2 regions of the Lentibacillus halophilus genome follow, and region 1 is predicted to be linked to the other one. Evidence: a T-box and tRNA genes for the amino acid it is inferred to sense, from the RefSeq annotation. Region 1 holds a T-box; the other holds one or more tRNA genes.
What was found. A T-box is a leader RNA that pairs with one kind of tRNA and senses whether it is charged. The one in region 1 lies ahead of serS (serine--tRNA ligase), so its partner is inferred to be a tRNA-Ser.
Positions count from the first base shown of each region.

Region 1 (3,413 bases):
TGTTGATTGCTGAGTGATACTCGTTTGCCATTTTTGACCCAGCCTTCATGCATCATCGCATGCCGGATCTCATGGCTTTTCTTCTTTTTCGTTGAACGTACAAATACACCGTCAGCCTCTGCATACAAAAAGTCTACTTCTCTTGCCTCCGGAAGGGACGCTGCTTCCTCCAGTTCAGCCGCCATTTCCATATCAGCCTGGGACTGCGCCTCTCCAACACGCTTTACGATACTCCCGACTGTTTGATGACTCATCGTTACGGGTGTCCATTCCTTCAAAGTTTGGGCTGATGCACGATACGTGCTCTCACTAGCCAATTCAGCCACTTTTACCTCCGTCAGGGGACTGTACCGTTGACTTTTCCGAAGACCAGCCCACTCATCAAAGGGATAGTGAGAATCACCTTTCAGGTCATGCATTAATGTATGCCGAAAACGAACCGCCCCAAACGTGAATTGAACCGTTTTCCAATCTTCGCGCTCGACAGTCCAGCCCAACTTCTGTTTCTCAGCTTTAATCACCTTATTAATCTGTGTGAACACTTCTCCCACCTGGGAAGCGAACACCTCATACATATAGAGTCGAATGCTTTCTTCCAAATCAACTAAGTTGTTTGTTTCCTTTATTAATGCGTATAATCTTGATATAATAGTTTCCATGAGAAGGCCTCTTTCGAAATGTATTTGCCCGTCAAAGCATACATTTCATGATAGAGTGCCTTCTCTTTTTTGACTAGAAAATTGCCTCAGGTGGCCCCGAGAATTATTTTACACATATATTACATATATCATGTTAATACGAGACTAAGCCAGCGGAATTCCTGACACCATTCAAGAATTCCGCACTGCTTTATACACTGTTCCTCATCTGAGCGTGTCTTTGCCGCCCATATACGGCCGGAGAACATCCGGAACAATAACAGACCCATCGTCCTGTTGATAATTTTCCAGAATGGCAGCAAGCGTCCGTCCGACGGCAAGACCGGAACCATTCAATGTATGGACATGTTCCGGTTTCTCTTTTTCCCCTCTGCGAAACCGGATGCCAGCACGTCTTGCCTGAAAATCCTCAAAATTGGAACAGGATGAAATTTCACGGTAGGTTTCCTGGCTCGGGATCCAAACTTCAATATCGTACTTTTTAGCGGCAGTGAACCCTAAATCACCCGTGCACATGTTCATTACACGATACGGCAAGTTCAACAATTGCAATACCTTTTCCGCATGCCCCGTAAGTATCTCCAGCGTTTCGTAGGAATCTTCCGGTTTCGTAAAATGAACCAATTCCACTTTATTGAATTGGTGCTGGCGAATAAGTCCACGCGTATCCCGTCCGGCTGAGCCTGCCTCTGAGCGGAAATTCGCACTGTATGCGACATATTTGCTCGGAAGATCCTCCATGCTCAAAATCTCATCCCGATAAAAATTCGTCACAGGTACTTCAGCTGTCGGAATCAGAAAATAGTCCCAGTCCTCCAATTTAAAAACATCCTCAGCAAATTTTGGAAGCTGACCCGTTCCTGTCAGACTTCCGCGATTAACAATTTGCGGCGGCATCATTTCCGTGTACCCGTGATTATCAGCATGTACGTCCATCATAAAACTTATCAGTGCCCGTTCCAACCGTGCTCCAAGCCCTTTGTAAAATACAAAACGGCTCCCGGTCACTTTGGCGGCCCGTTCAAAGTCAAGAATATCCAAGTTGGCAGCAATATCCCAATGCGGCTGTTTCTCAAAACCAAATTCCGAATGAGTGCCCCACCTGCGTATTTCCACATTATCGTCTTCGTCGTCACCGACCGGCACACTTTCATGTGGAATATTCGGAATGGACAACATAATCATTTCCAATGAATCTTCCAGGTCGTTCAACTCATTGTCAAGTTCTTTTATTTGATCACCGACTTTCCGCATTTCCTCAATAGCCGATTCAGCATCTTTTTTTTCTTTCTTCAGTTCGGAAATTTGTTTCGATGTTTCATTCCGTTTGGCCTTCAGAGCCTCCGTTTCCGAAATCAATGTTCTTCGGCGTTCGTCAAGTTCACCAAACCGGTCCAGTTCAGAAAGATCTTCCCCGCGATAGGATAATGCTTCCTTAACCTCTTTAAAGTTATTTCGTAAAAATTTCCGATCAAGCATCGTGACATCCTCCTTATTAACATATAAAAAACTCCCGTCCCTGACTGTCAGGGACGGAAGTTTGCTTTCCGCGTTGCCACCCTTATTGAAGAGATATCCCCTTCCGGCTCCATACGATAACGGTTTTCCACCGAGTTTACCTACTGTTATTTCAGCAAACCAGTTTAAGGATGGATTCACAGGCAGCCATCACCGATTCTCACCTGTCATCGGCTCTCTGAAGACAGCTGACACCTGTTACTATTTCCTTTCGTTACTGTTAATCATTATTATTACATCACAAATGACGTCCGATTAAGACGCAAGGCTATTTTTTGATTGTTCCACCATTTCGATAAAATATGCAATAAAACGATGATCATCTGTTAATTCGGGGTGAAAAGCCGTGCACAAATAATGGCCCTGTTTAGCCGCAACCATCCTTTTCTGATAGTCAGCCAGTCCTTCCACCTCATGGCCTGCTTCAGTGATATACGGCGCCCGAATAAACACAGCATGGAAACCATCTCCTGCATATGTTATATCCAAAGTTGCTTCAAAACTTGCCACTTGTCTGCCGAATGCGTTTCTGGCAACGGTGATATCCATCAAACCAAGATGACGACTGTCCTGCCCCTCAACAGCATTCGCCATCAAAATCATTCCCGCGCACGTACCAAATACTGGTTTTCCCTGTCTGCCAAATTCTCTAATAGCATCAGAAAAACCATAACTGTCCATCAGCCTTTGCATTGTTGTGCTTTCACCGCCAGGAATAATCAATCCATCTATTTCACTGAGCTGTTCCACCCGCTTGATCTCCACGGCAGCAGCACCGCATGCTTCGATGGACCGTATATGTTCGCGGACGGCACCTTGCAAGGCAAGTACACCAATCACATTCATCGTTATTCCTTCTTTCTATTCACTGCGATCCTGCATCCGGTCATGTCCTTCCAATGTTCCCATTTCAATGCCTTTCATTGCATTACCAAGGTCTTTGGAAAGCTCACTGATTAATTGGTAATCCGTATAATGTGTTGTTGCTTCAACAATCGCCTTAGCATACTTTTCCGGATGTGTCGATTTAAAAATACCTGATCCAACAAAGACACCATCCGCTCCAAGTTGCATCATAAGAGCCGCATCCGCCGGTGTTGCTACCCCGCCGGCTGCGAAGTTGACAACAGGAAGACGACCTTCCTCGCGGATGTTCATCAGTACGTCATATGGTGCCCCAATGTCTTTAGCATAGGTCATCACTTCATCATCCGACATCGATGTCAATTTCCTGAT
Region 1 is NZ_AP043750.1:933,525-936,937, reverse strand. It holds gene ACZ5Q7_RS04280 (ISLre2 family transposase) at 1-659, opposite strand, end outside; gene serS (serine--tRNA ligase) at 864-2,138, opposite strand; T-box leader at 2,185-2,401, opposite strand; gene pdxT (pyridoxal 5'-phosphate synthase glutaminase subunit PdxT) at 2,433-3,023, opposite strand; gene pdxS (pyridoxal 5'-phosphate synthase lyase subunit PdxS) at 3,039-3,413, opposite strand, start outside.

Region 2 (3,413 bases), 210 kb from region 1:
TCGTTGTCATCAGTAAATTCCTTCGCACGAAAAATCGGGGATTCTAGACAATTGAAGACGCCGTTGTTCCGGTATACACCACTTGCAATGAACGGGTTGCAGTCGCCTTCACAATAAAGCATAAATGGAACAGTGTCCGGGCCGTTGTTGTTGGTCATTCCTGGTGACAGCAAGTCTTGAATTGAGCTTTCACAGCTTGTTGGGCAATTGCCTCTATTATTGTTGTTCGCTTGATCTTGTGCCTCGACAATATCCCTCACAATATTACATACACAGTCTGCCACAAAAATCTCTCCTTTTGATTATTTTTCATGTTACATTAATACTCTATGTGGATTGTCAGTTTCAGGTTGTATATGAGTCTATTTTTCATGCAAAATGAGTAATATATCCACAGTCAGTGTCAGAATGTGTGTATAACTCAGGGTATGCGCCGATGCTAAGGGAGGTTTAAAGACATAGAATGAACTATAAATCGAAACAAGTCTTGTTGGATTTATACCACAACCCATGAATTTTGTCGGAAAAGTCGGCTGATCACCGGCTTTCCCGCATATAAAAACGTGGCTGGATGCATGGTTCATCCAGCCACGTTTTTATATAGTTTATCAAGTTTTTCTTTAAAGAGATCCATATGCACTATCCGTGCTTCCCGAATAATTTCTTTTCCTTCCACACATACAAGGATGACCGGTACGGTGAAAATGGAAAAATGTCCCGCAATGGTCTCGACATCATCTGCATTGATGTATCCCAACTGTATTTTTGGATAATTTTTCATCAGTGTTTGTACCTGTGGCAGCAAGTCGTGACAAACGCTGCAGCCGGGACGGGAAACAAATAACAAACTCAGACGGTTGTCCTTCGTAAATAGATCGATGGCATCAATGGAGCGTAATTCAGTGAAAGAACGCATAACGACACCCTTTTATGTATATTTTTTTAAATGATTATCAATGTCTCTATGGTCAAAAAGATTTTTGCAAATGGAAAGATGGTTGAGTTGCTGTCGAGGGTTATAAGGCAATAGGGGGGGATGAAATAAACATATAAAAGCGGAGGAGGAGGGATTCGAACCCCCGCGGCGCTTACACGCCCTAGCGCATTTCGAGTGCGCCCCCTTCAGCCGTACTTGGGTACTCCTCCAAAGTGGTGCTGGTGAGAGGACTCGAACCTCCGACCTCGTCATTACGAGTGACGCGCACTACCAACTGTGCTACACCAGCATGATATATACAGCCTCGTAAGTCCATTGAAAATGGTAGTATAAATTTTATATTTATGCAATGGATTTGACTGGAAAAAAGGCTAATAGCATCAGTAAAATTATGATTGACCTTAGAAAAATTAAAGTTGATGGGTAGATTTGCATGGGATAAATCCTTTTATTTCCTTATCTGTACCAAAAATATCTTATAAATGAGCTGAAAAAGTCCGAGAGAAGGCGTCTCGAGCCCAAAACATCAAAATTGCGGGCTGAAAAAGTCCGAGAGAGGGTGTCTCAAGTCCAAAACATCAAAATTGCGGGTTGAAAAAGTCCGAGAGAGCCCATCTCAAGGTCCGAACTAGCTTGAAGATTGTTCAAGAAAATAAACAAGATCCAGTTTTGGCTTTAAGTCATTAAAAACAGGGAACAGTAATAGTGGAGGTGGTCTCATGAAGGTTGAAGGCTATATACGATTGGGCGTCACGCTTATAATTCTTATTGTATTGGCGATCATCCTCTACCGGTTTCGTGCCGGGAGACATAAGCGGCAAAAAGGCTCCCTTGAGATAATGGAGGAACGCTTGGAGAAAGGGGAGATCACTGAAGAAGAATATGAACGAGCCAGGGAAAAACAGGGGAAATAAAACCTGTCACTTGCCAGTTCACCCAGCAAGCGACAGGGTGTTTAAAGACTATTCTGAATGAGTTGTTTGATATCGTCTATTTTTCCTTGGTGAAACCAATCCACAATCCGGCTCCCGATAATGACACCGTCGCAATCGGCAGCCAGTTCACGGGCCTGCTCAGAAGAGGATACCCCGAACCCGGCGAGGACGGGTGCATTCGCCATTTGTTTTAATTGCTGCAAGTATGATTGCACGTTACTGCCATGCGCGGATCTCGTACCGGTTGTTCCTTTGACTGAAACGGCGTAAAGAAAGCCTTCTGTACGGCCCGCTATGTCAGCAAGTCGCCGTTCAGGGCTGGTCATCGCAGCTAGTCGGATACTGGAGATGGCATGGTCCTGTAAACGAGCAACGATGTGTTCTTCTTCTTCCATTGGTAGATCAGGAATGATAACACCATTTACGCCGACACTTGCGCAGTCATTGGCAAATGCTTCAACACCATAAACGTAAATGGGATTGAAATATGTCATTAAAATGACAGGGATAGACCGCTTATCTTTAAACGTTTCCAGCGTTTTCAGAACACTTGTTAATGATGTATCATTTTTCAGTGCCCGTTGTCCGGCATCCTGAATCGTCGGGCCATCCGCAACTGGGTCGGAAAAAGGAATTCCCAGTTCCACAGCTGCTGCTCCGCTTTCCTGTAAAAATTCGAGCCGTTGTTCAAGTATGTCAAGACCGCCATCTCCGGCCATAATATATGGGACGATGATATTCTTTCCTGCTTGTCTTTTGTCAGCCAACGCTTTGTCCAGTGCTTGGTTACTCATGTGTTGTCCCTCCCATGACATCTTTAACGGCTTCCACGTCCTTATCGCCACATCCCGACAGACAAATAACAATCGACTCGGTTTCGTCCATCTGTTTAGACAGTTTCCCTGCATACGCTATCGCATGGGCACTTTCCAAAGCTGGAATTATGCCTTCTGTTTGTGACACCAGCTTAAACGCATCGATCGCTTCCTGATCGGTGATCGACGTATAGGCGACACGATCGATGTCATGAAGGTGACTGTGCTCCGGTCCGACACCGGGATAGTCGAGCCCCGCTGAAATGGACGTGGCTTCTTCAATCTGCCCATGCTGGTCCTGAAGCAAATGGGTCATGGTTCCGTGCAGCGTACCAGGGGTTCCGGCACTCAACGTTGCTGCATGCTCATTCGTATCCAGTCCGCTGCCGCCAGCTTCCACGCCGTAAAGGGCCACGTGTTCATCCTCGATAAATGGGTAAAACATGCCCATTGCGTTGCTGCCGCCGCCAACACAAGCGATGACAGCTTCCGGCAACCGGCCTGTCACATCACGGTGTTGTGTTTTTGTTTCATTGCCGATAATGGATTGGAAGTCACGTACCATTTTTGGAAACGGATGCGGGCCGACAACCGAACCGATAATATAATGGGTATCCGACACATTGCTAACCCAATAGCGCAATGCTTCATTCACCGCATCTTTCAATGTTCCGCTTCCGTTTGTAACGCTGCGGACTTCGGCGCCGAGCAGTTCCATCCGGAAAA
Region 2 is NZ_AP043750.1:1,144,969-1,148,381, forward strand. It holds gene ACZ5Q7_RS05495 (CotY/CotZ family spore coat protein) at 1-284, opposite strand, end outside; gene ACZ5Q7_RS05500 (thioredoxin family protein) at 581-916, opposite strand; tRNA gene ACZ5Q7_RS05505 (tRNA-Ser) at 1,057-1,146, opposite strand; tRNA gene ACZ5Q7_RS05510 (tRNA-Thr) at 1,151-1,226, opposite strand; gene ACZ5Q7_RS05515 (SHOCT domain-containing protein) at 1,657-1,851, shown strand; gene trpA (tryptophan synthase subunit alpha) at 1,893-2,666, opposite strand; gene trpB (tryptophan synthase subunit beta) at 2,659-3,413, opposite strand, start outside.
Region 2: it encodes a tRNA-Ser, which carries the amino acid that the T-box ahead of serS (serine--tRNA ligase) is inferred to sense. The anticodon was not compared.